Regions from separate parts of the Pseudomonas sp. NPDC077451 genome, predicted to be linked through region 3. Evidence: predicted binding sites of a transcription regulator. Region 3 holds the regulator's gene; each other region holds the start of a gene.
The links. Region 3 encodes sigma-54, which starts transcription at its own class of promoters, with help from an activator protein. Its sites were predicted from a motif close to ANTGGCATNNANNTTGCTNT; they were not measured.
Positions count from the first base shown of each region.

Region 1 (7,737 bases), on a different contig from region 3:
CAAGGCCAGGCAAGAAGCCGAGGCGGCGCTGAACCCCAAGCTGGAGAGCTTGGAAAAGCTGATGACGCAGCTGCTCGAACCCATCGCCGATCAGGATCGAAACCTCGAACACGCAATGGTCACACTGGTTAGCCAACTGGCGCGAGAAGTGATTCAGCGCGATCTGCTGGTCGACTCCAGCCAGATCCGCCAGGTGCTGCGCGAAGCGCTCAAGTTGTTGCCCATGGGAGCCAGCAACGTGCGCATCTACATCAACCCGCAGGATTTCGACCTGGTCAAAGCGCTGCGCGAGCGCCACGAAGAGACCTGGCGCATTGTGGAAGACAGTGATCTGCTGCCGGGCGGTTGCCGGATCGAGACCGAACAGAGCCGTATCGACGCGAGTGTCGAAACGCGCCTGGGCCAGGCGATCAGCCAGCTATTCGAACAGCAGCGGGAAAACGCCACCAGCCCGCCTGAGGCTGACCTGCATCTTGATCTCGGATCGGGCGCGGAGCCAGCCGATGCGTCTTGAACGAACCAGCTTCGCCAAGCGCTTTGAAACCTACGGCGAGGCGATCAAGCTTCCCAGCCAACCGATCCTCGAGGGTCGGTTGTTGCGTATGGTCGGGCTGACGCTGGAAGCCGAAGGCCTGCGTGCTGCGGTTGGCAGCCGCTGCTTGGTGATCAACGAGGACAGCTACCATCCGACCCAGGTCGAAGCCGAGGTGATGGGGTTTTCCGGTGGCAAGCTGTACCTGATGCCGGTCGGCAGCCTAGCGGGCATCGCCCCCGGCGCGCGCGTGGTGCCCTTGGCCAATACCGGGCGTCTACCCATGGGGACCTCGATGCTGGGGCGTGTGCTGGACGGTGCTGGCCGTGCATTGGACGGCAAGGGCGGAATGAAAGCCGAGGACTGGGTCCCCATGGACGGCCCGGTGATCAACCCACTCAAGCGCCACCCCATCAGCGAGCCGCTGGATGTCGGGATCCGCAGCATCAACGGCTTGCTGACCGTCGGCCGCGGGCAGCGTCTGGGGCTGTTCGCCGGCACCGGCGTGGGTAAGTCCGTCCTGCTCGGCATGATGACGCGCTTCACCGAGGCCGACATCATCGTCGTCGGGCTCATTGGCGAACGAGGCCGGGAAGTAAAAGAGTTCATTGAGAACATTCTCACCGAAGAAAGCATCAAGCGTTCGGTAGTCGTCGCCTCGCCGGCGGATGACGCGCCCTTGATGCGCTTGCGAGCCGCCATGTACTGCACGCGCATCGCCGAGTATTTTCGCGACAAGGGCAAGAACGTCCTGCTGCTGATGGACTCGCTGACCCGCTTCGCCCAGGCACAGCGCGAGATCGCCCTGGCCATTGGCGAGCCGCCGGCGACAAAGGGTTATCCACCATCGGTGTTCGCCAAGCTGCCCAGCCTGGTGGAGCGCGCCGGTAATGCGGAAGAGGGCGGCGGCTCGATTACGGCGTTCTACACCGTCTTGTCCGAGGGCGACGATCAGCAAGACCCGATCGCCGACGCCGCGCGAGGGGTGTTGGACGGCCATTTTGTATTGTCTCGCCGGTTGGCGGAGGAGGGGCATTACCCCGCCATCGACATCGAGGCCTCAATCAGCCGGGTCATGCCGCAGGTGGTCAGCGCTGAACATATGCGCAATGCCCAGCGCTTCAAACAGCTCTGGTCGCGTTTTCAGCAGAGCCGCGATCTGATCAGCGTCGGCGCGTACGTACCGGGAGGCGATCCAGAAACCGACCTTGCCATCGCCCGACAGGCGGAGATGGTTCGCTACCTTCGGCAGGGTTTGGACGAAGCCGAGCATTTGGCCCAGAGCGAAGCGCTGCTGGCCAACGTATTCAATCCCAAGGCCGCAGGCTAATCCTTGCCAGCCAGCCGAGCGGCGCGCCTGGCGCCGGTGATCGATATGGCTGAGCGTGCCGAGCGAGAGGCCGCTAAGCTATTTGGCCAAGGCCAGACGCAAGTCGCCCAGGCCGAAGCCAAGCTGGGCGAGTTACGGCAATACTTCGCCGATTACCAGCAGCAGTGGATGGCTCAAGGCAGCCAGGGCGTGTCCGGCCAATGGCTGATGAACTACCAACGTTTTCTCTCCCAACTCGAGTCCGCCATCGGGCAGCAGCAGCGCAGCCTGGATTGGCACCGCAACAACCTCGACAAGCTGCGCGAACAATGGCAGCAGCGACGAGCCCGGCTCGACGGACTGCGCAGACTGGTCGAGCGCTACCTGCAAGAGGCAAGGACTGCGGCGGACAAGCGAGAACAAAAACTGCTGGACGAATTTTCCCAGCGACTCTCGAGTCGCCCCAAACAGGATTGAGGCTTGCTGTGCTGGGCTTAGGGTGCTAAATCTTCATCAGCTTCTTTACATTAGCGCGGTTGGAATTGAAGCTGCAGGCCCTGGACGTGGCGCCATTCGGCGCGCCGGCACCAACCCAGCAATAACGACAGCCGTGGCGAAAGGCCACGACCTCGTTCGGATCAGGAGTGCTAGATGACCATCAGTTCACAGCTATCGGCAGATGGACAGGAGCTGACCATAACGATTCGAGGGCGTTTCGATTTCAATACGCACCAGGCTTTTCGCGATGCCTATCAATGTGCTGGGAGTTCGCCCCGACGTTATGTGGTCGACCTCAACGGCGCGACCTATCTCGACAGCTCTGCGCTGGGAATGTTGTTGCTGTTGCGTGATCATGCCGGCAGCGACAAGGCCGATATTCGCCTGATCAATTGCAATCCTGACGTCCGCAAAGTCCTTTCGGTTTCCAACTTCGAACAACTGTTCGCGATCGCCTGATGCCTCGTCGGCTCTCCATACTCATTGCCGAGGATGGTGCGGCTGATCGCATGCTGTTGGCGGCTATCGTCCGCCAACAGGGCCATCACGTGGTGACCGCCGCCAATGGCGCCGAAGCGGTGGAGCTGTTCGAGCGCGAGCGCCCACAGCTGGTATTGATGGATGCATTGATGCCAGTGATGGACGGCTTCGAAGCGGCACAACAGATCAAGCAACTGGCCGGCAATGAGCTGGTGCCAATCATTTTTCTTACCTCGCTGACCGAAAACGAAGCGCTGGTTCGCTGCCTCGAGGCGGGCGGCGATGACTTTATCGCCAAGCCGTACAACCCGATCATTCTGGAGGCAAAGATCCAGGCCATGAATCGCTTGCGTCGACTGCAAGCGACGGTGCTGGAGCAGCGCGATCTGATCGGCCGCCGCAATCAGCAATTGCTCGACGAGCAGCGCGCGGCCAAGGCCATTTTCGACAAGGTCGCTCACGCCGGCTGTCTTAACGCCCCCAACATCCGTTATCGACAATCTCCTCGAGCGCTGTTCAATGGCGACCTGCTGCTCGCTGCCCAAGCGCCGGCCGGCAGGATGTTCGTGCTACTTGGCGACTTCACCGGCCATGGTTTGCCGGCCGCGATCGGCGCCATGCCGCTGGCGGAAACTTTTTACGGAATGACCGCCAAGGGCTACTCAAGTAATCAGATCCTTCGCGATATCAACGCCAAGCTAAAGCTGATCCTGCCGGTCGAGATGTTCTGCTGCGCCACTTTTCTCGACATCAACCTCGAGCAAGGAATCTTGCGGGTGTGGAACGGTGGCTTGCCAGACGGTTATCTGATCAAGGCCGTGGACGGCACACGGTTGCCCTTGCGGTCCAGGCATTTGCCGCTAGGGGTACGAGAGGCGACGTCATTCGATGACACCTTCGAGACACTGCCTTTGGCGCTGGGCGACCGCCTGCTATTGCTGTCGGACGGGTTGCTGGAGAGCTGCAACGCCGATGATCAGCTGTTCGGCGAGCAACGGCTGCTAGCCGTGTTGGAATCCAACTCCGACCCCGCGACGCTGTTCGACGACATTCAGGAGGCGCTGCATGACTTCCATGGTCAAATACTTGACGACCTGAGCCTGGTTGAAGTGAGCATGATCGGTGAGCCGGGGGCGGTTGCGCCTCATCCGCTCCATGTTTACCCACTCGGAAGCCGAGAGCTGCGCCCGAGAGATTGGTCGACTTGCTTCGAACTACGACCCGGCAGCCTGCGCTCGGCTGACCCTTTGCCGATGGCGATGCAGCTTTTGCTGCAGATTTCGCCCCTGCGGTACCGTGTCGGCACCATTTTTACGGTGTTGACTGAGCTTTATGCCAACGCCGTGGAGCATGGGGTGTTGTTGCTCGACTCGTCCATCAAGTCTGACGCGGAAGGCTTTGCCAGCTATTACCGGGAACGCCAGCGGCGCCTGGACGCGCTTAGCGAAGGCTTCGTGTCTATCGAGTTTACCGTCAAGTCTGAAGGGGCCAATGGGTACCTGCGCATCGCTGTTCGCGACAGCGGGCCGGGCTTCGATGTGCAGCGTGCATTGAACCAGCAATACTGCAGCGAATACCTGGGAGGGCGAGGACTACGCATGATTCGCCAGTTAAGCGAGCGATTTTATTGGCAGCCCGATGGCAAGGTGCTCAACGTGGAGTTTCACTGGTCCGGTCATGCATAATCCGCCGTTTACCGCCAGGAGCATCTCCGTGGCCGAACATCTCGACACCAGCGTGCTGGTCACCCTTCAGGAAGTGATGGAGGCGGAGTACCCGGTGCTGCTGGACACCTTTCTCGTCGATTCCGAAGAGCGACTGCGGCTGTTGCAGGCGGCCTGTCGGAGCGGCGAAGCAGAGAGCTTGCGTCAGGCTGCGCACAGTTTCAAAGGTAGCTGCAGCAACATGGGCGCCGCGATGCTGGCAGAACTTTGTCGTGAGATGGAGGAATCCGCCAGGCGCGACCAACTGGATGAGGCGCCGGTCCTGATTGAGCGCATCGAACGCGAGTTTGCCATTGTGCGCATTCTCTATCGCGCCGAACGCCAGCGTTGGGGAGGACCTGGCTAACAGGAACCTTTTCTCTGCAGTCCCGCAGGGGTCGCGACGCTGCCGCTGAACCTTCATTCGCAACCGAGTGGCCCGGAGTTTGCTTGAGCATGAGCACGTCTCCATCCTCAGCGGAAAGATCCATGGCCGTTTCCCCCGATCTGTTGCTCAATATCAAGGCCCCGACCGCCGCCGCCAAGGCAGCGAACACATCCTCCAAGCCGGCCCAACAATCCAGTCGTGACGAGGCCTCCAGCTTCGCTAACGTCTACGCGAAAGAGCGCCAGGGTAAGCCTGCCGAGGCGCAAAACGCGGCGGCGAAGCCGGCCCGGGACAAGACGACTAGCGAGGAGCCGAGTCAGGAAACCGACAAGGCAAGCGGCACCGAAAAGCCGGCAACGGCCGAAACCGGCAATGACTTGCCTGCCAGCCTCGAGACGGTCGATGACAGCGTGCCGAACCCCGAGGCCGAGCTTGATCCGCTGTTGCTGTTCGGCATGGGCGGGCAGGGTACGGTCAGCGAGGCGCCGCCCGTCGACGGACTGCCGCTGCCAGACAGCGAGTTACTGGTTGGCCTGGCACAGCCGGTTGTGGCTGCCGAGAGTCTCGAGGCAGAAGGCGAGACGGTACTGGCAGGACAGCGTACGCTGGAGCTTCAGTCGGCGACTCAGAAAAGCCCTGTCACGACTTCCGTCTTGGTTGAGGAAGGCGCGAGCGATGCGCAAGAAACCCTCCCCGCGGCTCTGCTTGAAGGCGAGGCTCTGGCCGAGGAGAGCGATGATCGCTCGCTTGAGGAAGGTTTCGGTGAACTGCTCGAGAAGTTGGACGCGTCGAAGGATAGTCGCCCAAGCGTCAGCGGAGAGGCGGCACTCAACCGGCTCAATCCATTGACTCAGGCGCTTGCTCAGCAGAATCAGACCCAGCAGCTGCAGCGGCCTACGATGGTGCCAGGACAACCTGTGCAGATGCAGCAGGCCGGCTGGAGCGAAGCCGTGGTCGATCGGGTGATGTGGTTGTCCAGCCAGAACCTCAAGTCGGCCGAAATTCAGCTTGATCCGGCCGAGCTGGGCCGCATGGAGGTTCGTATCGACATGACCAAGGATCAAACCCAGGTGACCTTCCTCAGCCCGCATGCAGGCGTACGCGATGCGCTGGAAGGGCAGATGCAGCGACTGCGCGATATGTTCGCTCAGCAGGGGATGACGATGGACGTGAACGTCTCTGACCAGTCGCGAGGTTGGCGCGGTGACGGCGGCGGTGAATCGCGTGAACGTGGCGCCGCCGGTGTATCGACTACAGGGGATGATGAGGTCGTTCAGGGCAGCATGGAGATCAGCTCCGCGCGTACCGGTGGCGATCGCGGCTTGGTGGATTACTACGCGTGACCGTAACGTGCTGACAGGAACCGGGCTTTGCGCCCGGTTTTTTTTGCTCACGGCAACCTGAGTCTCCGACTATTCGTCTACAAAAGACGGACGCGCCATGGCAATCGTTTACGCTGCCTGTTCGCTAGCCGATACTTTGGCACAGCAGTTGCTCGCTTCCTTTATGAGGCGAGTGAAAACACTTGTAATGACGGATATTTGGCATGGCAAAGAAACAAGGACCTCCGGACGTTCCGAGTCCTGCGGCTGCGACCGAAGGAAAGGGCAAACTCAAGCTGATCATTCTGATTGTCTTAGGATTGCTGTTGGCCGTCGGGGTGTCGGTGGGCGCTACCTTGTACTTCATGTCTCAAGGCGAGGCAGATAAGCCGGCGGACGATGCTGCCAGCGAGGATGCTGCGCCCCAGCGCCAAGCGGCAATCTACGAAGTGCTGGCGCCGGCTTTCATTGTCAACTTCACCAATGCCGGTGGGCGCCAGCGCTACATGCAAGTCAGCGTTGCGCTGATGTCGCGCGATCAGGCGGCGCTCGATGGATTGAAGGAACACATGCCCCTTTTACGCAATCAACTGGTCATGTTGTTCTCCAGTCAGGACTTTGCCAGCCTGGCGACGCCTGTCGGCCAGGAGATGCTGCGGCAGCAGGCGACCGCCAGCGTTCAGGAGCTGGCGCAGAAGGAAATCGGCAAGCTCGCGATCGAGCAAGTCCTGTTCACCAACTTCGTATTGCAATAGGGGTCGTTTCAGATGGCTGTTCAAGACCTGCTCTCGCAAGACGAGATCGATGCGCTCCTGCACGGAGTCGATGACGGTCTGGTCGATACCGAAAGCGATTCCGAACCGGGCAGCATCAAGAGCTACGACCTGACCAGCCAGGACCGGATCGTCCGTGGGCGCATGCCTACCCTGGAAATGATCAACGAACGTTTTGCCCGCTACACACGCATCAGCATGTTCAACCTGCTACGCCGCTCGGCAGACGTATCAGTAGGCGGCGTGCAGGTGATGAAGTTCGGCGAATACATTCACTCGCTGTATGTGCCGACCAGCCTCAATCTGGTGAAGATCAAGCCGCTGCGCGGAACGTCACTGTTCATCCTCGACGCCAAACTGGTGTTCAAACTGGTGGACAACTTCTTTGGCGGTGACGGACGCCATGCAAAGATCGAGGGCCGAGAATTCACGCCCACCGAACTGCGTGTGGTGCGCATGGTTCTGGACCAGGCTTTCGTCGATCTGAAGGAAGCCTGGCACGCGGTACTCGACGTCAATTTCGAATACGTGCATTCGGAAGTGAATCCGGCGTTGGCCAACATCGTCAGCCCTAGCGAAGTGGTGGTCGTGTCGACGTTCCATATCGAGCTCGAGAGTGGCGGTGGCGATCTTCACATCACCATGCCGTACTCGATGATCGAGCCGATCCGCGAAATGCTCGATGCCGGTTTCCAGTCAGATGTAAGCGATCAGGACGAGCGCTGGGTAAAC
Region 1 covers NZ_JBITVX010000001.1:373,570-381,306, forward strand. The annotation lists gene fliH (flagellar assembly protein FliH) at 1-514, shown strand, start outside; gene fliI (flagellar protein export ATPase FliI) at 504-1,862, shown strand; gene fliJ (flagellar export protein FliJ) at 1,866-2,318, shown strand; gene ACIGHL_RS01675 (STAS domain-containing protein) at 2,493-2,798, shown strand; gene ACIGHL_RS01680 (fused response regulator/phosphatase) at 2,798-4,504, shown strand; gene ACIGHL_RS01685 (Hpt domain-containing protein) at 4,497-4,889, shown strand; gene ACIGHL_RS01690 (flagellar hook-length control protein FliK) at 5,012-6,253, shown strand; gene fliL (flagellar basal body-associated protein FliL) at 6,457-6,987, shown strand; gene fliM (flagellar motor switch protein FliM) at 7,000-7,737, shown strand, end outside.
Region 1: ACIGHL_RS01690 (flagellar hook-length control protein FliK) is a predicted target of sigma-54. The motif match lies at 4,956-4,975, and genes of this name have one in related genera.

Region 2 (7,737 bases), on a different contig from region 3:
TGAGCAAGCCTTGGAACTGGACCCCGGCCTGGACGTTGCGCGACGTAATAAAGCCGCAGTCGAAGCGGCCCTGCGCCAGCAACAGACTCAGGAAGAAGCCAATCCCGACGAGCCGACACCGCAAGAACGGACACCTGAAACCACGCAGCACAAGCAGGCGCGCGGAAGCAAAGGGCCAGCCGCATCGTCCGCTTCGACGGATCAAGCCACGACGCAGGCCCCGCCAAGCCAAGCGGGCGAGGTTTCGAGCGAAACACAGAACGAGGCCCCTCCCGAGTCCAACTCAGAAGCGACCGACCAGCCGATCGCACAGGCACAGGACGTGCCCGTCGATCCCGAGCAGGATCAGGCAATGAACCAGTGGCTGCGCAAGATTCCGGACGACCCCGGCGAGCTGCTAAGGCGCAAGTTTCTTTATGAACAACGCAAACGGCAGGAATTGAATCGATGATGCGCTGGCTGACATTGGTGTTTCTGCTGCTGCTGGGCCTGCAGACGAACGCCGCGACCTTGCTCGCTCGGGTCGACCGCACCGAATTGAGCTTGGACGAAACGGTCGAACTAACCCTGGAAACGGCCGATGGCACCGCCTTTGGCAAGCCGGACTTGCAGCCACTCGACGGCCTTTTCAAGGTGTCTGGTACTCGCCAGAGCAACCAGCTTGCCGGCGCCAATGGCGAGGCGAAGGCGATAACCCAATGGCAGGTCACGCTCCAGCCACAGCAGACCGGTTATGTCGTCATTCCCCCTCTGCAACTCGGCGATGCCCGCAGCGAACCCATCACCTTGCATGTCACCGAGCCCAGTGCGGGCGATAGCGATCTTCTTGCGCCGATTTTCATCGACGCCAGCCTCGATCAGGAAGTGGCCTATGTGCAGGCACAGGTGCTGCTGACCCTGCGTATCTACCATTCCGTATCGCTTTACGACGACAGCACCTTGTCCCCGTTGCAAATGAGCGACGCGCTGGTGGAGCGACTGGGCGAACCACGCACCTATGAAAAAGACATCAATGGGGTTCGCCACGGCGTGATCGAAATCCGCTACGCGCTGTTTCCGCAGAAGAGCGGCGAGCTGACGATCCCCGCACAGCTGTTCAGCGCCACCACGGTCGCACCGGCGACCGGTGATCAGTACGGCTCCAGGTTCGGGCGTTCGACTCAGGTGAAATCTCCCACCATTCCGTTGACGGTCAAAGCCAAGCCAGCTGAATATCCCGCCGACGTCCCCTGGCTGCCTGCCCGGAGCCTGACGCTGGTCGAAGCCTGGAGTCCGGAACCGGCGGACGCTCAACTGGGTGAAGCCCTGACCCGCAGCCTTTTGCTGAAAGCGGACGGACTGACCAGTAGCCAGCTGCCACCCATCGGCTCGACCGAGGTTCCAGGGCTGCGCAGCTACCCCGACCAGCCGACCCTGAACAACGAAATCACCACCAACGGCGTCAGCGGCAGTCGCGAGCAGCGCGAAGCCTTGGTCGCGACGCGCACCGGTGATTTCCAGCTCCCACCCGTTGAAGTGGTCTGGTGGAACACCCTTGACGATCGCCTGGAGCGCAGCACTTTGCCTGGGCGGAACCTGCTGGTCGCCGACAACCCGAACCTTCAACAGCCCACCATTGACACGCCAGACGTGCCTGAACAGCGTGAAGCGCGTCGGCTGTGGCCTTGGCAGCTGAGCAGCGCCTTGCTGGCGCTGACCACCCTGCTCGGTTTTGGCCTGTGGCTGCATGCGCGTAGCCAACCTGCGGTGATCCGCACCGTGCAGACCGGTCCGACCCCGCGCAGCCTGCTCGATGACCTGAAACGGGCCTGCCTGGCCAATGACACCCAGGCTACCCGCCATGCACTTGATGCCTGGGCGCGTCAGCAGCCCGAGACGTTGGCCGATATGGCGGCGCGCTTCGAGCCGCTGTCCGACGCACTCGATGGGCTAAACGGTGCACTGTACAGCGAGACCGGTCAACGCTGGCAGGGCGAAGCCTTGTGGCAGGCCATTCAGAGCCTGCCGGCAAGACAGGCTGGCGATGCAGAGCGGGAAGCCAGCGCACTGCCGCCGTTGTATCCGCGCTGAATTGCGGGATCCCGGTTCCGGGGTGACGACCAGTCCATTCGCCACTGCCGCTGTTCGTGCTCCGACTAGATAGACGCGTCGTGTCCTGCGCTTGGCATGTGGCTTGCTAAACCTGAGTCAGTTATCCCGGCTCGCACCGAACCCCTTCCGGACGGTGTGCGCTTCGCATGGCAAAGGTTCCCCTCAGCATGACCGATCCCACCCCTTCGCTCCGCCCTGACGCCAAAGCCTGGGTCGCCGGCAGCGACGCGCCAGAAAAGCATGTCGTGAACCTTGGTTTCATGGCGTTGACCGATGCTGCATCACTGATCGTCGCCGCCACCCAGGGCTTTGCCCAGCCCTACGGCCTCACGCTCAACCTGCAACGGCAGAGTTCCTGGTCCAGCGTGCGAGACAAACTCGTTGAAGGCGAACTGGATGCCGCTCATGGGCTTTACGGGCTGATCTACGCCGTGCATTTGGGCATCGGAGGCGGTGCACCGAAGGACATGGCCGTGCTGATGGGGCTGGCGCAAAACGGTCAGAGCATCAGCCTCTCCCGCGAGCTGAAGGCCGCCGGCGTGACCGATCCCGATGCGCTCGGCAAATGCGTGCGCCAGAGTGGTGCAAAACTAACCCTCGCGCAGACATTTCCAACCGGTACTCATGCACTCTGGCTCTACTACTGGCTGGCCGCCTACGGCATTCACCCGTTGGCCGACGTGCGCACGCTGGTGGTGCCGCCGTCCTTGATGGTGGCCCATTTACGGGCGCGTCGCATCGATGGCTTCTGCGCCGGCGAGCCCTGGGGCGCGCAGGCCATTGAAGAAGACATGGGCTTCACCATCGCGACCAGCCAATCGATCTGGCCGGACCATCCGGAAAAAGTGCTCGGCTGCACGCGCGAATTCGTCGATCAGTACCCCAATACCGCCCGTGCGCTGGTCATGGCCATCCTCGAGGCCAGCCGTTTCATAGACGAGAGCCAGGAAAACCGCCGCAGCACCGCACAACTGATCGCTGGTAGCGACTATGTCGATGCGCCCGTTGCGGCCATCGAGCCGCGCTTTCTCGGTCAATATGAAGACGGCCTCGGCCATGCCTGGCTGGACAAGCACCCGCTGCGCTTCTTTGGCAACGGCGAAGTGAACATGCCCTACCACTCCGACGGCCTCTGGTTCATGACTCAGCTACGCCGTTGGGGCCTGCTGCGCGAAGATCCGGATTACCTCGCCGTGGCGCAAAGCGTGCAGCAGACCAGCCTCTACCGTGACGCGGCGACTGCCTTGAACATCCCTGTGCCCGACTCACCCATGCGCAACGCCATTCTCATGGACGGCAGTCGCTGGGATGGCAGCGATCCGGCGGGTTACGCACGCAGCTTTGCGTTGCATGCACTGGCCGACACCGCACCGCACCCCAAGCCTTGAAAAGGGAGACTGTCATGCTTCGCGTTCTCCTGATCGACGATACCCCACGCAAGGTCGGACGCTTGCGCAGCGCTCTGATCGAAGCCGGTTTCGAGGTGGTAGAGGAATCCGGTCTGACCATCGACCTGCCCGAACGGGTCGAGGCGATTCGCCCGGATGTGGTGCTGATTGACACCGACTCCCCCGGCCGCGACGTAATGGAACAAGTGGTGATGGTCAGCCGTGACCAGCCGCGCCCCATCGTCATGTTCACCGACGACAACAACCCCAACGCCATGCGCCAAGCCATTCGCGCCGGCGTCAGCGCCTATATCGTTGAAGGCATCCAGGCCCAGCGGCTGAAACCGATCCTCGACGTGGCCATGGCCCGCTTCGAAAGTGACCAGGCGATCCGTGCGCAACTGCACGCGCGCGACCAGCAACTGGTTGAACGCAAGCGCATCGAACTCGCCAAGGGCATGCTGATGAAGATGCGCAGCTGCAACGAGGAAGAGGCCTACACCCTGATGCGCCGCCAGGCCATGAGCCGCCAGCAAAAGCTGATTCAGGTGGCTGAACAGATCATTGCGATGAACGACCTGCTGGGGCAGTAACCTGCAGCGGCGTTTCGGCCCTCTAGCGTTAGCCTAGCCAAATGGCCGAATGCATTCGGCCGTGCAAGACCATGCCGGGTGTCAGGTAAGGGTCCAGTGCTGAAACCTGCACGATGGCGTCCCTCGTAGCGGATCTGTTCGCTTCTCAAACCACGCGGTTCTGGGCCGAACCGTACTGCCCTCGCCCCCGCAACAACGCCTAGACAGCCAAGCCCACTTTCCGCCTCATGAGCAGCACGCCTGCGCTCCGTTCAAACGAACCAAAACGGAGCCAAGGGGTGCGCTGGCTGCACGTCTATCGCGCCGAACCGAGTTGCAGCGTGCCGAGACGGCGGCAACCCACCCATGACCGGCTCGATCCGCAAGCCATTGTATTGATTTAGCTTTTTTATTTTTAGTCGCTGCAAATCCCGGCATTGCGCGAATTGGCAAGCCCCTTGCAATCCCTCCAGTACCACGTCTTCGGGTCGCCAACGGCGGTGATCGGGACGAATTGACAAAGGCGTCAACGGTGCTCGCTCTGCTCATGCAGAGGGTGCGTCCGTTACGCCTTTTTTTCGTTTCGCGATTGAGGGAAGAATCATGCACAAGACTCGCCGTACGTTGCTGAAAACGCTGGTTGCCAGCCTCGGATGCTCTGCCCTGCTGCAATTGGTACCGATGACCGCCTGGGCTGCCGAACCGGAGAAAGAAGAGCTGAAGCTTGGCTTCATCAAGCTCACTGACATGGCGCCCCTGGCCATCGCCTACGAAAAGGGCTTTTTCGAAGATGAAGGCCTCTATGTCACGCTCGAAGCTCAAGCCAACTGGAAGGTGCTGCTGGACCGCGTGATCGATGGCGAGCTGGACGGCGCGCACATGCTCTCCGGCCAGCCGATCGGCGCCACCATCGGCTTTGGCACCAAGGCCGACATCATTACGGCCTTCACCATGGACCTCAATGGCAATGCCATCACGATGTCTAACGCCGTCTGGGAGCAGATGAAACCCAACGTGCCCATGGTCGATGGCAAACCGCAGCACCCAATCAAGGCCGACGCGTTGAAGCCGGTGATCGAGCAGCTCAACGCCAGTGGCAAGTCGTTCAACCTGGGCATGGTCTTCCCGGTCTCCACGCACAACTACGAGCTGCGCTACTGGCTCGCCGCTGGCGGCATTCATCCCGGCTACTACGCACCGAACAAGGGCGACATCAGCGGCCAGATCGATGCCCAGGCATTGCTCTCGGTCACTCCGCCGCCACAGATGCCATCGACCATGGAAGCCGGCACCATCCATGGCTACAGCGTTGGCGAGCCGTGGAACCAGCAGGCGGTGTTCAAGGGTATCGGCGTGCCGGTAGTGGCCGACTACGCGATCCGCAAGAACATGTCGGAGAAGGTCTTCGGCGTCTCCAAGGCCTGGGCCGAAGCCAACCCGGAAACTCACAAACGGCTGGTCAAGGCGCTGATCCGCGCCGGCAAGTGGCTTGATGAAAACAACAACGCCAACCGCCAGGAAGCGGTGGAGATCCTCTCACGCCCCGAATATGTGGGTGCCGATGCCAAGGTCATCGCCAATTCCATGACCGGCACCTTCGAGTTCGAGAAGGGCGACAAGCGCGAGGTACCGGACTTCAACGTCTTCTTCCGCTATCACGCCACCTACCCCTACTACTCCGACGCCATCTGGTACCTGACGCAGATGCGCCGCTGGGGCCAGATCGCCGAAGCCAAGCCGGACAGCTGGTACCTGGAGACCGCCAAGCAGGTTTATCGCCCCGACATCTACCGCGAAGCCGCCGCCGCGCTGATCGAAGACGGCCTGCTCACTGCGGACGACTTTCCCGCAGCCGATGAAGATGGCGTCCGCGAGCCGCTGGCCGACACCATTGATGGCATCACCTACGACGGACACACGCCCAACGCCTATCTCGAACAGTTCGCGATCGGCCTGAAAGGCGATACCACCCTCTGATCCCGCCACCAGGGAGCCGTTGCGGCTCCCGATACCCGGAGAGGACACGTCGATGAGCAATCCAGCCGTCGCAAAAAACATCAAGCAAACGCTCGAGGCCGGCCGCCAGGCCCGGCTCAAGCGCTGGCTGCCGCAGGTAATCATGCCGCTGGTGGGCATTCTGGCTTTCCTGCTGTTCTGGCAGCTGGTGGCATCGAATATCCAGACTAGCCTCGGCCAGTTTCCAGGGCCCAGCCAAGTAGCCGAGCAGTTCAACGGGCTGGTCGATGCGCATCTTCAATCGCGGGAGAAAGCCGACGCGTTCTACCTGCGCCAAGAGGAACGCAACGCCGCGAAACTGGCGAAGAACCCGGACGCCGAGGTGAAGATTCGCCCTTACACCGGCAAGCCGACTTTCTTCGAGCAGATCTTCACCAGCCTCTACACGGTGATGACCGGCTTCGCGATCGCCTCGCTGATCGCCGTGCCGCTGGGCATTGTCTGCGGGCTGAGCAAGACGGTGTACAGCGCGATGAACCCGCTGATCCAGATCTTCAAACCGGTGTCGCCGCTGGCCTGGCTGCCTCTGGTGACCATGGTGGTCAGCGCCGTCTATGTCAGTGACGACCCGCTGATGGCGAAGTCCTTCGTCACCTCGGCCATCACCGTCGCGCTGTGCTGCCTGTGGCCCACGGTGATCAACACCACGGTGGGCGTCGCCAACCTCGATAAGGATCTGCAGAACGTCAGCCGTGTGCTGCGTCTGTCACCACTTAGTCACGTGCGTCGCATCGTCCTGCCCGCTGCCATTCCGATGATCTTCACCGGCCTGCGCCTGTCGCTGGCAACCGGTTGGATGGTGCTGATTGCCGCGGAAATGCTGGCGCAGAACCCCGGCCTCGGAAAATTCATCTGGGACGAGTTCCAGAACGGCAGTTCCAACTCCCTCGGCCGGATCATGGTCGCGGTGATCGTCATCGGCCTGATCGGCTTCGCCCTGGATCGCATCATGCTGATGCTCCAGCGCCGCGTGAGCTGGGACAAGAACGCAGACCTGCGCTGAGGAATCCACATGAACCCTACCCATCTCGAACTCACCGGCGTCGGTATCAGCTTCCCCACCGACAAAGGCCTCTACTGCGCCCTGCAGAACGTCAATTTGCGCATCGCCAAGGGCGAATTTGTTTCGCTGATCGGCCACTCCGGCTGCGGCAAGTCGACGGTGCTGAATATCGTCGCTGGCCTCTATCAGGCCACCACCGGCGGCGTGATCCTCGACGGCCGAGAGGTCAACGAGCCCGGCCCGGAGCGCGCCGTGGTGTTCCAGAACCACAGCTTGCTGCCCTGGCTTTCCTGCTATGAGAACGTCGAACTGGCGGTGCGCCAGGTCTTCAAGGGCCAGAAGAGCAGACGTGAAATGCGCGACTGGATCGAGCACAACCTCGAACTGGTGCACATGACCCACGCCCGTGACAAGCGCCCCAGCGAGATCTCCGGCGGCATGAAGCAGCGCATCGGCATCGCCCGCGCGCTGGCCATGCAACCCAAGGTGCTGCTGATGGACGAGCCCTTCGGCGCGCTCGACGCACTGACTCGCGCGCATCTGCAGGACTCGCTGATGGAGATCCATGCCGACCTCGGCAACACGGTAATCATGATCACCCATGACGTCGACGAGGCCGTGCTGCTCTCCGATCGTATCGTGATGATGACCAATGGCCCCTCGGCCA
Region 2 covers NZ_JBITVX010000001.1:584,287-592,023, reverse strand. The annotation lists gene ACIGHL_RS02795 (VWA domain-containing protein) at 1-451, shown strand, start outside; gene ACIGHL_RS02790 (BatD family protein) at 448-2,070, shown strand; gene ACIGHL_RS02785 (CmpA/NrtA family ABC transporter substrate-binding protein) at 2,259-3,479, shown strand; gene ACIGHL_RS02780 (ANTAR domain-containing response regulator) at 3,494-4,072, shown strand; gene ACIGHL_RS02775 (CmpA/NrtA family ABC transporter substrate-binding protein) at 4,655-6,028, shown strand; gene ACIGHL_RS02770 (ABC transporter permease) at 6,081-7,070, shown strand; gene ACIGHL_RS02765 (ABC transporter ATP-binding protein) at 7,080-7,737, shown strand, end outside.
Region 2: ACIGHL_RS02785 (CmpA/NrtA family ABC transporter substrate-binding protein) is a predicted target of sigma-54. The motif match lies at 2,161-2,180, and genes of this name have one in related genera.

Region 3 (7,737 bases):
CTTTACTGCCGAGGATTTCGCCTTCTCACATCCGGGCGGCGCTTTGGGCAGACGCCTACTGCTGAAGGTCGAGCATGTGATGCACGCTGGTGATCGCCTGCCGCTGATCAATCGTGGCACATCCCTCCGCGAGGCCCTGTTGGAAATGACCCAGAAAGGACTTGGGATGACGGCCGTGGTAGAGGCAGACGGCCGCCTGGCGGGGATCTTCACCGACGGCGACTTGCGCCGCACGCTGGACAAGGGCATCGACATTCGTCAAGCCAGCATCGATCAGGTCATGACACTGCATGGCAAGACCGCTAACGCCGACATGCTTGCTGCCGAAGCACTGAAAATTATGGAAGACAACAAGATCAACGCGCTCGTGGTGGTTGATGAAAACGACCGACCGATTGGCGCGTTGAACATGCACGATCTGTTGCGCGCAGGAGTGATGTAAGTGAACGACTTATTACGGCGTGCCCGCGACATTCGCTTGGCCATATTCGATGTCGATGGCGTACTCACCGACGGCAAACTGTACTTCCTTGTCGATGGCAGCGAGTTCAAGACCTTCAACACACTCGACGGCCACGGCATCAAGATGCTGATCAATTCCGGCGTACGCACCGCGATCATCAGCGGCCGCAAGACGCCGGTGGTTGAACGCAGGGCGCAAAACCTGGGCATCCAGCACCTTTATCAGGGGCGTGAAGACAAGCTCGTGGTGCTTGATGAATTGCTCGGCGAACTCGGCCTGGACTACGCCGAGGTCGCGTATCTCGGTGATGACCTACCAGACCTGCCGGTGATTCGCCGGGTAGGCCTGGGCATGGCGGTCGCCAGTGCCGACGCTTTCGTTCGTCAGCATGCTCACGGCGTCACCACCGCCCGTGGTGGCGAGGGCGCGGCGCGAGAATTCTGCGAACTGATCATGCGAGCCCAGGGCCGCCTCGAAGCCGCTCAGACCGCTTACCTCTAGAGGCATCCATGCTAAGCAGACTCCGCTTCCCCGTCATCCTGCTATTCATCGCCCTGCTTCTGATCGCGATTGGCTACTGGAACATTCGCCCCGAGAGCTTCATGCAGGACGCTCCAGCGACACAGGGTCAAGAGTCGCCCATCGACTTCTACGTCACCAACTCCCGCACCGTGCAATACCAGCCGGACGGCAAGCGCAACTATGAGCTGACTGCCGAAAAGGTGGAGCATATCAAGGCCAGCGATGTCAGCTTGCTGACCCGCCCCGACCTTCGGTCCTTTCGAGGTTCCGAGCTACCGTGGCACGTCACCAGCGAGCGCGGCGAAGTGGGCCCGCAGGGCGAGCAAGTCGAGCTGATCGACAACGTCAGGATCGAACGCAATGACGCCAAAGGCCGCCCGACGATCATTACCACCAGCAGGATGACGGTGCTCCCCGAGAAGGATTATGCCGAGACCCGCCAACCCGTTAGAATCATCGCCGCAAACGGTGTAACGACCGCTACGGGCATGAAAGCGTATCTAGATGAAGGCAGGATGCTCCTGCTATCCAACGTAAGAGGCCAGCATGAGCTGCGTTAAGACCCTCCCCCTTTTGATCGGTTTGACTATCTTCCTGCTCGGTTCGAACGCCCATGCGCTCCCAGAGGACCGCAACCAGCCTATCCGTGTGCAGGCCGACACCGCCGAACTGGACGACCGACAGGGCGTCGCCGTGTATCGCGGCGATGTGGTCATCACCCAAGGCACCATGAAAATTACTGGCGACACGGTCACCATCACCCAGGCCGAAAACGGTGATGTCGAGGTTTTCACCGCCATCGGCAAGCCGGCCTACTACGAGCAGAAACCAGCGGTAGACAAGGAAATCGTCACGGCCTATGGGCTAACCATCCAGTATTTCGCCGCGAACGAAAGGATCGTGCTGATCGACCAGGCCAAGGTCGTGCAGGAAGGCAACACTTTCGAAGGCGAAAAGATCGTCTATGACACCCAGAGGCAGATCGTCAATGCTGGTCGCGCCACCAATACTGATGTCACCACTCCACGCCCTCGTGTGGACATGGTCATCCAGCCGCGTAATAAAGATCAGCCGGCAACGGAGCAGACCGAGTAATGGCAATTCTCAAGGCCCAGCATTTAGCTAAGAGCTATAAGAGTCGTCAGGTCGTGCGTGATGTCAGTCTCTCCATCGAAAGCGGCCAGATCGTGGGCCTGCTGGGCCCAAATGGTGCCGGCAAGACCACCTGCTTCTACATGATCGTCGGTTTGGTAAAAGCGGATCAGGGCCGGGTCCTGATCGATGACCAGGACGTGACGCACCTGCCCATGCACGGCCGAGCCCGAGCCGGTATTGGCTATCTGCCGCAGGAAGCCTCGATCTTTCGCAAGCTGTCGGTAGCCGACAACATTATGGCGATCCTTGAAACGCGCAAGGACCTTGATCGCAGCGGTCGGCAACAAGCCCTCGAAGGCCTGCTGCAGGAGTTTCACATTCACCACATCCGTGACAGCCTCGGCATGAGCCTGTCCGGTGGCGAACGACGCCGCGTCGAGATAGCCCGCGCCCTGGCCACGGCACCCAAGTTCATTCTTCTTGACGAACCCTTCGCAGGCGTCGACCCCATCTCGGTCGGCGACATCAAGCAGATCATTCATCACCTGAAGGCCAAGGGCATCGGCGTCCTGATCACCGATCACAACGTCCGCGAAACGCTGGATATCTGCGAAACCGCCTACATCGTCAACGACGGTCAATTGATCGCCGAAGGCGACGCAGAGACCATCTTGGCCAACCAGCTGGTCAAGGAAGTCTATCTGGGACACGAATTCCGACTTTGAAGTCGTTTTTTCTGCCCGGACGAACCTACAGGGCTAGGCAAAGGCTTCAATGGCAGGCATATAATTTGCTTACACGGGCGCGCGGCGCCAGCGAAATCGGAACAGGCGCGGTTGCGCCGGCAAAAAAGGTTCGAAGTCCTCTGCCATGAAACCATCGCTAGTCCTGAAGATGGGCCAGCAGCTGACGATGACACCGCAGCTGCAACAAGCCATACGATTGCTCCAGCTATCCACGCTTGATCTCCAACAAGAGATTCAGGAAGCGCTGGATTCCAATCCCATGCTCGAGCGCGAAGAAGACGGGGATGATTTCGACAACTCCGATCCGATGGCCGAGTCTGTCGAAAAGAAAAGCGAAAGCCCTTCGACTGACTCAACCGTGCAAAGCGAGCCGGACAACAATTACGAGGAGCCCATCAACACGGTGGAGAACCTCGAAGAAGGCGACTGGGGCGACCGCATCCCAAATGAGCTGCCGGTAGACACCGCTTGGGAAGACATCTATCAGACCAGCGCCAGCAGCTTGCCGAGCAGCGATGACGATGAGTGGGATTTCACCAGCCGGACCTCTAGCGGCGAAAGCCTGCAAAGCCATCTGCTCTGGCAACTCAACCTCGCACCGATGAGCGATACCGACCGTCTCATCGCGGCCACCCTGATCGATTGTATCAATCCACAGGGTTATCTCGACGAAACGCTTGAAGAAGTACTCGAGTCGTTTGACCCCGAGCTTGAAATCGAACTCGACGAGATCGAGGTGGTGCTGCGCCGAATTCAGCAGTTCGAGCCCGCAGGCATCGGAGCGCGTGACCTGCGTGAATGCCTGCTGCTGCAGCTTCGTCAACTGCCCGAACGCACCGAGTGGCTGAGTGAGGCCATCCGGCTGGTGAGTGACCACCTGGATATTCTTGGCGGGCGCGATTACAGCTTGCTGATGCGCAGGATGAAGCTCAAAGAAGACGAACTGCGCCAGATCATCGACTTGATTCAAACGCTCAATCCACGCCCCGGCTCTCAGATCGAAGCGGGTGAGCCCGAATATGTGGTGCCTGACGTTATCGTGCGCAAGCACAATGGCCGCTGGTTGGTGGAACTGAATCAGGAGGCAATGCCTCGCCTGAGGGTAAACGCGCAATACGCCGGGTTCGTCAAACGGGCCGATTCAAGCGCGGATAACACCTTCATGCGAAACCAGCTGCAAGAAGCACGCTGGTTCATCAAAAGCCTGCTCAGCCGCAACGAAACGCTGATGAAGGTGGCCACCCAGATCGTCGAGCATCAGCGGGGCTTTTTCGAGCACGGCGACGAGGCCATGAAGCCGCTAGTGCTGTACGACATCGCCGAAGCGGTGGGTATGCATGAGTCGACCATTTCGCGGGTCACGACGCAAAAGTTCATGCACACGCCCCGGGGCATCTATGAACTCAAATATTTCTTTTCGAGCCATGTGAGCACTGCCGAAGGCGGCGAGTGCTCGTCCACTGCCATCCGCGCAATCATCAAGAAACTGGTGGCCGCGGAAAACCAGAAAAAGCCATTGAGCGACAGCAAGATCGCTGGTCTACTGGAGGAACAGGGGATTCAGGTCGCACGCCGCACCGTCGCAAAGTACCGCGAATCACTCGGTATCGCGCCATCCAGCGAGCGCAAGCGGCTGATGTAACACCAGAGCACTGGTCGAGTTCTTCCGAATGGCGGGCTTGCTGCCCACCAATCCGCATGTGGCAAAAAGGAGATGCAGTATGCAAGTCAACATCACTGGCCTTCACCTGGAAATCACAGAACCCCTGCGTGACTACGTCGAAGAGAAATTCGAGCGGTTAGAACGGCATTTCGATCGCATCATTGCCATTCAAGTCGTTCTTCAAGTCGAGAAGCTGAGGCAGAAGGCCGAAGCGACCTTACATGTAGCTGGCCGCGAAGTTGTCGCTAACGCCGAGCACAGCGACATGTACGCCGCGATCGATCTGCTTGCGGACAAGCTCGATCGGCAGCTCATCAAGCACAAAGAAAAACAGCTCGACCACCATCAGGGCGCCCTGGCTCGCTAACCCATCATGATCCGAATCGAAAATATCCTAACCCCCGGCCGCGCCCTAGTGGGCGTACCGGGCGGCAGCAAGAAGCGCGTACTGGAGCAGATCGCCAAGGTGCTTGGTGGGGATCTGCCAGATCTTGATAGCCAAGCGATCTTTGAAAGCTTCATCGCCCGCGAGAAGCTTGGCTCAACCGGCTTCGGCAATGGCATTGCTATCCCGCACTGCCGTATGCCCGGCTGCACATCGCCGCTCAGTGCAGTGCTGAGACTCGATACACCAGTAGATTTCGATGCAATCGACGGCGCTCCCGTCGATCTATTGTTCGTATTGCTGGTGCCAGAAGCAGCCACCGATGAACATCTGGAGCTGCTTCGCCAGATTGCCAGCATGCTGGATCGCGAAGAGGTCCGTGAACGGCTGCGCGGGACCACGTCGGGACAGGAACTGTATCAGGCTGTGATGGATATTCAGAACGGTCGTTAGTTGGCCGTCCGGGACAACATAAGCGGTGGCTGGCAATCCCAACCACCGGGTTCCCTGGAACAAAGCCTAAGGCTGGACCGAGGTTAACAGACGGAAAAACGCACCTTGATTGGCTATCGATGCGTTCTGGCTGGGGTCGAGGCCGTGGCTGTTTTAACGAGACATGTCTACTCGAGTAGTTTCCCAACAGCCTGCTAGGACAGAGCAATATTCTGTCGCCCTAAGCTGAGTGAGGAAAGAAACGTGCCCCTTATCTGCCAATACACACCCTGCCGGCGCGACGCGAAAAAAGGTTTTCGAGGCCAAGCCTTGCTGAATGGAACAGTTCGATGCGGTTGATCATCGTCAGTGGGCGCTCTGGATCGGGCAAGAGCACTGCGCTAAATGTCCTTGAAGACAATGGTTTCTACTGTATCGACAACCTTCCCGCCGGCCTTCTGCCAGAGCTGGCAGAAAGGGCACTGTTGCACACAGAGCTGCTGCAGCCACAAGTCGCGGTATCTATCGATGCGCGCAACCTGCCGAGTCAACTGAAACGCTTTCCCGAGCTGCTCGAAGATGTCCGTGCCCGATATATCCAGTGCGATGTACTGTATCTCGATGCCGCCGACGAGACATTGCTTAAGCGCTTTTCGGAGACCCGTAGGCGGCATCCGCTGACCAACCAGAACCGCTCCCTGGCCGAAGCCATCCGTGACGAAGAACTGCTTCTGGCGCCTATCATCGATCACGCCGACCTGAAGATCGACACCACGCACCTGAATCTTTATCAGCTGCGAGACACGCTGAAGCTTCGCCTGCTGGACAAGCCAGAGCCGGGTACGGCTTTTCTCTTCGAGTCCTTTGGCTTTAAACGTGGCATGCCGGTTGACGCCGATCTGGTATTCGATGTGCGTTGCCTGCCGAATCCTTACTGGAAGGCCGATCTGCGCGATTTTTCGGGGCTGGATCAGCCTGTTGTCGATTATCTCGCTGCACAAACGGACGTCGAGGAAATGTTCCAAGACATCCTGGCCTACTTGAGCAAGTGGCTTCCCCGCTTCGCCGCCAGCAACCGCGCCTATGTCACGGTCGCCATTGGCTGCACCGGTGGGCACCACCGCTCGGTCTATCTGGCCGAGCGGCTCGGTCATGCGCTGCGCGCACCTCTAAAGAACGTCCAGGTCCGCCACCGCGACCTGGCTTAGGAATACACATGCCGTCGTGCGAAATCACCATCATCAACAAGCTCGGTCTGCATGCCCGGGCAGCTGCCAAGTTTGTCGGCGTTGCTAATCGATTCCCTTGCGACATCCGATTGGGGCGCTGCCCCTCCAGCCTCATAGATGGCAAAAGCATCATGGCGGTGATGATGCTCGCTGCCAGTAAAGGCACCCGTTTGCACGTGCAGACAGAGGGCGAGCAGGAGCATGAAGCGCTCCAGGCGCTGATCGCCCTGATCGAAGACTATTTCGAAGAAGGCGAATAGCAAGCGGCAAACGCGGCCGATAACAAGGGCTTCAGGCCAGATAACGCCAGGTGTTCTCCTGTACGTTATCTTTTCGCTTTGCTTGCTACTGATTATCTACTGACCCGCCACCTTCATGCGCTCGATCAGCACCGACCCGGTGTGAATGCTGCTGCGCGACTCGACGTCACAGCCAACCGCAACGATCTGCCGGAACATGTCCCGCAGGTTTCCCGCGATGGTGACCTCCTGCACCGGAAACTGAATCTCGCCGTTCTCGACCCAATAACCACCGGCGCCGCGCGAATAGTCACCCGTCACCAGGTTCAGGCCCTGGCCCATCAGCTCGGTGACCAACAGCCCACGCCCCATACGGCGGATCAATGCGGCCTGGTCTTCATCACCTTGGGTGACGAAAAGGTTGTGTACCCCACCCGCATTCGCAGTACTGGGCATGCCCAGCTTGCGCCCGGAATAGGTGCCAAGCACATAAGAGACCAGCTTGCCATTCTCGACGAACGGCTTGGCATAGGTCGCCAGGCCATCGCCGTCATAAGCCGAACTGGCCAGCCCGCGAGGCAGATGCGGACGTTCGTCGAGATTCAGCCACTCAGGAAACAGCGTCTGCCCCAGTGCGCCTTCTAGATAGGACGAGTTTCGATAGAGATTCCCGCCAGAGATCGCCGCGAGAAAATGTCCAAATAGCCCCGTCGCGAGGTCCGCGGAAAACAACACCGGCACATCGCAGGTCGGTACAGGGCGCGCACCGAGCCGGCGAACGGCACGCTCGGCGGCACGCCGGCCAATCGACTCAGCAGAGGCCAGGTCAGCTGCCACACGCGAGACATCGTAGTGATAATCCCGCTGCATCTGCCCGTCGGCCTCGGCAATCATCACGCTGCTGAGGCTGTGACGAGAACTGCAATAAGCACCGATGAAGCCATTGCTGTTGCCATAACCACG
Region 3 covers NZ_JBITVX010000005.1:91,314-99,050, forward strand. The annotation lists gene ACIGHL_RS10315 (KpsF/GutQ family sugar-phosphate isomerase) at 1-442, shown strand, start outside; gene ACIGHL_RS10320 (KdsC family phosphatase) at 443-964, shown strand; gene lptC (LPS export ABC transporter periplasmic protein LptC) at 973-1,545, shown strand; gene lptA (lipopolysaccharide transport periplasmic protein LptA) at 1,532-2,080, shown strand; gene lptB (LPS export ABC transporter ATP-binding protein) at 2,080-2,805, shown strand; gene ACIGHL_RS10340 (RNA polymerase factor sigma-54) at 2,951-4,468, shown strand; gene hpf (ribosome hibernation-promoting factor, HPF/YfiA family) at 4,548-4,856, shown strand; gene ptsN (PTS IIA-like nitrogen regulatory protein PtsN) at 4,863-5,327, shown strand; gene rapZ (RNase adapter RapZ) at 5,657-6,514, shown strand; gene ACIGHL_RS10360 (HPr family phosphocarrier protein) at 6,523-6,795, shown strand; gene pmbA (metalloprotease PmbA) at 6,892-7,737, opposite strand, start outside.

Region 4 (7,737 bases), on a different contig from region 3:
ACCAGCGCGTCGATATGCAAACGTTCGGCGATCTGAGTCGAGACGCGCAGCATCATGCGTTTCAACACCACACCCATGTGGCTGTTATCGACCTTTTCCAGGATCTCACCGACCACTTCTTCGAACGGCACGCTGATAAACAGTACGCGATGGGAGCTGCCGTACTTCTTCCATAAATAGTGGGCCACTTCCATCACGCCCAGCTCGTGGGCGCGACCACCCAGATTGAAGAAGCAGAAATGGGTCATCAACCCGCGGCGCATCATCTGATACGCCGCCACTGTGGAGTCGAAGCCGCCGGACATCAGCACCAGCGTTTGCTCAAGTGCGCCCAGCGGGTAGCCGCCAATACCGTCGTGCTGTGCGTGCACGACAAACAGGCGCTGGTCGCGGATTTCCATCCGCACTTGGATTTCCGGTGCTTTGAGCGAGATGCCAGCGGCGCCGCACTGTTGGCGAAGCTCGCTGCCAACATATCGCTCTACATCCATCGAGCTGAATGGGTGCTTGCCTGCCCGTTTGCATCGCACGGCGAAGATCTTGCCCGGCAGACGGTCGGCATAGTGCGCCTTGCACTTGGCGAGGATGTCGTCCAGATCGCCTAGCGGGTACTCGTGCACTTCCAGGCAATGGGCGATGCCCGGCGTGCAGCGCAGGCGCTCGATCATTTGGTGCAAGGTTTTCGGATCACTGAGCGCGGTTTCCACCTCAACGTTGTCCCACACCCCCTCCACCCGCAGTTCGGGATCGAGGTCGCGCAGCACGGTACGGATGTTCTTCGCCAATTGGCGAATGAAGCCCTTGCGTACCGGTGGGCTCTTTATGGTGATTTCGGGGAAAACCTTGACGATCAGTTTCATGGAAACAGCGCAGCGCCAGCATGGCGTGAAAAGAGGGGGGCGGAGTATATCGGAATTTGGTCAAGCTTTAGACAGTTTTATCGGAAAGCCCAACCTTGCACCCTTATGGAACAATCCCATTACTTTTCGCACCAATTTAGAGCGCATATAAACAAGCACAGCTGCACTAAACGACGGCGAGTACGCTAGGGCGGCTTAACAAGGGTGCTCGGATCCATCTCGGAGCACTGGCATGTAATTTGCTCCCTTGTGAGGCAGGTCGCCTTGACGGAGTATCGCCCGCTCGGCTTCACCCCCTAGATTCCGGAAGCATATCTGTCAACGCTTCCACCACTTGGAGAGCACCATGTCGAAGTCGCTTCAACTGATCAAAGATTACGATGTGAAGTGGATTGATCTGCGCTTCACCGACACCAAGGGCAAGCAGCACCACGTGACCGTTCCGGCGCGCGATGCTCACGACGAAGATTTCTTCGAGCACGGCAAAATGTTCGACGGCTCGTCCATCCATGGCTGGAAAGGCATTGAAGCCTCCGACATGATCCTGATGCCGGTCGATGAAACTGCCGTTCTGGATCCGTTCACCGAAGAGCCAACCCTGATTCTGGTCTGCGACATCGTCGAGCCAAGCACCATGCAGGGCTATGACCGCGACCCACGCTCCATCGCCAAGCGCGCCGAGGAATTCCTCAAGTCCACCGGCATCGGCGACACTGTATTCGTTGGCCCGGAACCTGAGTTCTTCATCTTCGACCAGGTGAAGTTCAAGTCCGACATCTCCGGCTCGATGTTCAAGATCTACTCCGAGCAAGGCTCCTGGATGACCGACCAGGACGTCGAAGGCGGCAACAAGGGCCATCGCCCGGCCGTGAAGGGTGGCTACTTCCCGGTTCCGCCGTGCGACCACGACCACGAAATCCGTACGGCCATGTGCAACGCCATGGAAGAGATGGGCCTGGTCGTCGAAGTGCATCACCACGAAGTGGCGACTGCCGGTCAGAACGAAATCGGCGTCAAGTTCAACACGCTGGTAAACAAGGCTGACGAAGTTCAGACCCTGAAGTACTGCGTGCACAACGTGGCCGATGTCTACGGCAAGACCGCGACCTTCATGCCGAAGCCGCTGTACGGCGACAACGGTTCGGGCATGCACGTACACATGTCGATCTCCAAAGACGGCAAGAACACCTTCGCTGGCGAAGGCTATGCCGGCCTGTCCGAAACCGCCCTGTACTTCATCGGCGGAATCATCAAGCACGGCAAGGCGCTGAACGGCTTCACCAACCCGGCTACCAACTCCTACAAGCGCTTGGTTCCAGGCTTCGAAGCACCGGTCATGCTGGCCTACTCGGCTCGTAACCGTTCCGCCTCGATCCGTATCCCTTACGTTTCCAGCCCGAAAGCCCGCCGTATCGAAGCGCGCTTCCCGGATCCGGCTGCCAACCCCTACCTGTGCTTCGCTGCACTGCTGATGGCTGGCCTGGACGGCATCCAAAACAAGATCCACCCCGGCGATGCTGCTGACAAGAACCTGTACGATCTGCCGCCAGAAGAAGGCAAGCTGATCCCGCAGGTATGCGGCAGCCTGAAGGAAGCCCTGGAAGAACTCGACAAGGGCCGTGCGTTCCTGACCAAGGGCGGTGTGTTCTCCGATGACTTCATCGATGCCTACCTCGAGCTGAAGAGCGAGGAAGAAATCAAGGTCCGTACCTTCGTTCACCCGCTGGAATACGACCTGTACTACAGCGTCTAAGCCAGTACGCGTGACAGAAAAGCCTCCTTCGGGAGGCTTTTCCGTTTCTGCGATGTCATCAGTTGGTGATACCGATGTTACGACAAACGACCGGAGTGGCGTCGATCCCAAATCGCAACGGTCGCGCTTGCCTCGCCGCCAGCACGGTGCAAGGCTTCTCGCCACCCCTACCGCGGAGCTTCCCATGCGCATTGCATTGTTCAGCCTGCTACTCGCTCTCATGGCCCCGGCCATGGCACAGATTTACAAATACACCGACGACAAGGGCAACACCGTCTTCACCAATCAGCCACCCGAGGGCGTCGAGGCAGACGCTGTCGACCTTCCGCCCGCCAACACCGTTGATATCAAGACGCCAACAGCTCCACCACCGCTGGCCAACGAGCAGAGCGGCGGGGAGCGTCAGCAACCCTATCGGAGCGTCGCGATCGGCGGTATTCCGGACGAGCAAGCGCTACGCGCAAACAGCGGCACCTTTATCGTCAACGCCCAGCTCGATCCGCCGCTAAAGCAGGGCCACCAGATCCGCTTCCTGCTCGACGGCGTTCCCCAGGCAGAACCCAGCAGCGCGACCGCACTACAGTTAATAAACGTGGATCGCGGCACCCACCTGCTCGAAGTACAGGTGCTCAGCGGGGGCCAAGTTGTGCAGCAGGCCGAGGAGCAGTTCACCGTTCAGCGCGTCCACACCTCCAGCCCGGCGCGCCGATGAGACGCACCACGCGGCTGGGGCTTTCGGGGCTGCTGCTAGCGTTCGCATTGCCCGCGAGCGCAGCCATTTACAGCTACACCGATGCCGAGGGTAACCGCGTATTCACCGATCGCCCGGGCGGCCGCGCCGCCGAGCAGGTCGAGACCAAACCGGCTAACAGCATGGCGGCACAGCCCGTACCGCCGCCGAAGCAAGTGGTTAAGGTTCTAAAGGCGACCACACCAGGCTACACAGTGCTCGATATCGTGCAGCCCGATCCCGACGCCACCATTCGCAACAATGCCGGTGAGCTGGCAGTCAGTGTGACCAGCACGCCTGCCCTGCATCCGGGCCATCAGTATCAATTGCTGCTTGATGGCGCGGCTGTGGGCGCGCCAGGTGAAAGCCCCGTATTGATGCTGCAAAACGTCGACCGAGGTACCCACCAGCTGGTGGTCGAAGTGATCGACAGCCAGGGCGAGCGCCTACAGGCCAGCGCGCCTCGCGTGTTCCACATGATGCGCACCTCCCTTGCGCAACGCCGAATGGTCAACCCTTGCAAGAAAGGCGACTACGGCGTTCGGCCAGAATGCCCGCTGAAAGATAAACCGAAGGAAAAGAAAGATATTCCATTCGTGCCCTTTCTGTGACCATGCTGCGCACCTGAATGGTGCATAGTTTAAGCCATGTTGTGTAGCGCTCCCCTTCCTGTTCGACGCCCTGCTCTGGAGCGCTAGTGCTCGCGGCGCCGCGCCGAAAAGGAGCGCCTTGGTTTGCTTCTTGCATTTCCTGACGTACACCCCGGATGCAGACTGCCATGATCAACGAAGCCCTACAGCGCCTGCTGATCGAGAATCTCACCACCGCCACCCTTTTGCTTAATTCACGGTTGCGCCTGGAATACATGAACCCCGCTGCCGAGATGCTGCTTGCCGTCAGCGGCCAGCGCAGCCACGGTCAGTTCATCAGCGAACTGTTCACCGAGTCGTCGGAAGCCCTGGCTGCATTGCGCCTGGCCGTCGAAGAAGCCCATCCGTTCACCAAGCGGGAAGCGACCCTGACATCCGCCAGCGGCCAGACGCTGACCGTCGACTACGCCGTGACGCCGGTACTGACGAAGCAGGAAACGATGCTGCTGCTGGAAGTGCTGCCACGCGACCGGCTGCTGCGCATCACCAAGGAAGAGGCCCAGCTGTCCAAGCAGGAAACCACCAAGATGCTGGTCCGCGGGCTTGCCCATGAAATCAAGAACCCGCTTGGGGGAATACGCGGCGCCGCCCAACTGCTGGCCCGCGAGCTGCCCGAAGAACACCTCAAGGATTACACCGAAGTCATCATCGAGGAGGCCGACCGCCTGCGAAACCTGGTCGATCGGATGCTCGGCTCAAACAAGTTGCCATCGCTGGCGATGACCAACATTCACGAGGTACTCGAACATGTCGCCAGCCTGATCGAAGCCGAATGCCAAGGCAGCCTCATTTTGGTGCGTGATTACGACCCAAGTATTCCCGAGGTCCTGATGGACCACGAGCAGATGATTCAGGCCGTGCTCAACATCATGCGCAACGCCATGCAGGCGCTTGCCGGGCAAACCGAACTGGGGCTGGCCCGCCTGACGCTACGTACTCGCACGCTGCGCCAGTTCACCATTGGTCATATACGCCATCGGCTGGTCGCCCGGATCGAAATCATCGACAACGGGCCAGGCATTCCCGCCGAACTGCAGAACACGCTTTTCTACCCGATGGTCAGCGGCCGCCCCGACGGCACCGGTCTAGGCCTGGCCATTACCCAGAACATCATTAGCCAGCACCAGGGGCTGATCGAATGCGAAAGCCATCCCGGGCACACCTCGTTTTCGATCTTCCTGCCGCTGGAACAAGGAGTACCAACCGCATGAGCCGCAGCGAAACTGTCTGGATTGTCGACGATGACCGCTCCATCCGCTGGGTCCTGGAGAAAGCGCTGCAACAGGAAGGCATGACCACCCAAAGCTTCGAAAGCGCTGATGGTGTACTGGCGAAACTCGCACGGCAGCAGCCGGATGTGATCATTTCCGACATCCGCATGCCGGGAGTGAGCGGTCTCGACATGCTGGCGCAGATCCGCGACCTCTACCCGCGCCTGCCCGTGATCATCATGACCGCACATTCGGACCTCGACAGCGCGGTGGCTTCATATCAGGGCGGCGCGTTCGAATACCTGCCCAAGCCTTTCGATGTGGATGAAGCGGTATCGCTGGTCAAGCGCGCCAACCAGCACGCCAAAGAGCAACAAGGGCTAAAGGCACCCGCCGATCAACGCCACACAACGGAAATCATCGGCGAAGCGCCAGCGATGCAGGAGGTGTTTCGCGCCATTGGCCGCCTCTCCCACTCAAACATTACTGTGTTGATCAACGGTGAGTCCGGCACCGGCAAGGAGCTGGTCGCTCATGCCTTGCACCGGCATAGCCCACGTTCGGCTTCCCCGTTTATTGCGCTGAATATGGCCGCGATTCCAAAGGATCTGATGGAATCGGAGCTGTTCGGTCACGAGAAAGGGGCCTTCACCGGTGCTGCCAACCAGCGTCGCGGCCGCTTCGAGCAGGCCGATGGCGGCACGCTGTTCCTCGACGAAATTGGCGACATGCCCGCCGACACCCAGACCCGCCTCCTGCGCGTACTGGCTGACGGCGAGTTCTACCGGGTCGGCGGTCATACACCGGTCAAGGTCGACGTACGCATCATTGCCGCTACCCACCAGGACCTGGAAACCTTGGTTCAGGCCGGTAAGTTTCGCGAAGACCTGTTTCATCGGCTGAATGTCATCCGCATCCATATCCCACGCCTGTCCGACCGCCGCGAAGACATTCCGACGCTGGCCTCACATTTCCTTGCCAGTGCCGCTACCGAACTGGCAGTCGAGACCAAGCTGCTCAAGCCCGAAACCGAGGAATACCTGCAAAACCTGCCGTGGCCGGGCAACGTGCGCCAGCTGGAGAACACCTGCCGCTGGATCACGGTGATGGCGTCCGGGCGCGAAGTGCATGTCGACGACCTGCCCCCGGAACTGCTCAATCAGCCGGCCGATGCCATGCCGTCGAACAACTGGGAGCAGGCGCTGCGCCATTGGGCCGACCTGGCACTGGCTCGCGGCCAATCGAATCTGCTCGACGAGGCGGTACCGGCTTTCGAACGCATCATGATCGAGACTGCACTCAAGCACACCGCCGGCCGCCGCCGTGATGCGGCTCTGCTATTGGGCTGGGGACGGAATACGCTGACGCGCAAAATCAAAGAGCTGGGAATGGGCGACAGCGCAGACGAGGATGAGGGCGACGAAGCCTGACCTGAACTGGCGCAGCCAGCGGCTGCGCCTTAGCGCGGCTTGACCTCGACCAGCAAGCGCCACTCGCCATCGATTTTTTCACCCGACCAGGCCGCTACGAGCGGTCGGGTCGCCACAAAATGCAGCAACAACCCCTTCTCGGTCGTCTGCACGCGCCAGCCAGCACTGGTGCTCCCAACCTCTATACGCCCGGCATCGGCGCTGCCCTTGGACTGAAACAGCATGCCCACGGCGCCTTCGACGTCCTGGCTGTAGAGCTCCGGCTCGCGGTTAAACCATAGCTGCAGCCCACTCGCTACAGGCTCGATACGTAACAGCTCGGCCGGGCCAGGCCGAAAGACGTGGCCGAGAAAAGAGCCGAACAACAGCCCGAGCAGCACCAGCGAGCCGAAAAAGCGCCGGCGAAGGCGAGGTAGCGGGTCGTTAGCCGCAGTAGAATGCCGGTCGTTTTCAGAGTCGGTGCCGCGCATGTTTCATGTAATCCTTTTTCAACCGGAGATTCCCCCGAATACCGGCAACATTATCAGGCTCTGCGCCAATGCCGGTTGTAGCCTGCACCTGATCGAACCGCTGGGCTTTGAGCTGGATGACAAACGGTTGCGCCGCGCCGGGCTGGATTATCACGAGTACGCGCCGCTCAAGCGACACGCCGATCTCGATAGTTGCCTAGAGAGCCTCGGCCGCCCTCGCCTGTTCGCCTTTACCACCAAAGGCTCGCAACCCTTTCATGAGGTCAAATTTCAGCGCGGCGATGCCTTCCTGTTCGGCCCGGAAAGCCGCGGTTTGCCGCCGGAGATCCGCGACGCGCTGCCCAACGAGCAGCGCCTGCGCCTGCCGATGCGTCCAGACAGCCGCAGTCTGAACCTCTCCAACACCGTGGCCGTCGCCGTCTACGAGGCCTGGCGACAGCTGGACTTCGCGCTGCAATAGCGCTGCCTCGCCAACAGCGGGCCCGTGCGTGTCGCTTGGCGATCAGTAACGCTCAGCCCTGCCTGCACGGCGAGCCGCCTGGCGTCACGTCGGTAGGTTCATAAGGGGGCAAGACGCGATTCCCTCGCATCGGTTGAAATGCGCGGCAGTGTCCCCATATCAAGCGCATTCGG
Region 4 covers NZ_JBITVX010000004.1:284,385-292,121, reverse strand. The annotation lists gene thiI (tRNA uracil 4-sulfurtransferase ThiI) at 1-860, opposite strand, end outside; gene glnA (glutamate--ammonia ligase) at 1,207-2,613, shown strand; gene ACIGHL_RS09720 (DUF4124 domain-containing protein) at 2,798-3,325, shown strand; gene ACIGHL_RS09715 (DUF4124 domain-containing protein) at 3,322-3,954, shown strand; gene glnL (nitrogen regulation protein NR(II)) at 4,122-5,204, shown strand; gene ntrC (nitrogen regulation protein NR(I)) at 5,201-6,634, shown strand; gene ACIGHL_RS09700 (hypothetical protein) at 6,664-7,104, opposite strand; gene trmL (tRNA (uridine(34)/cytosine(34)/5-carboxymethylaminomethyluridine(34)-2'-O)-methyltransferase TrmL) at 7,103-7,564, shown strand.
Region 4: glnA (glutamate--ammonia ligase) is a predicted target of sigma-54. The motif match lies at 1,087-1,106, and genes of this name have one in related genera.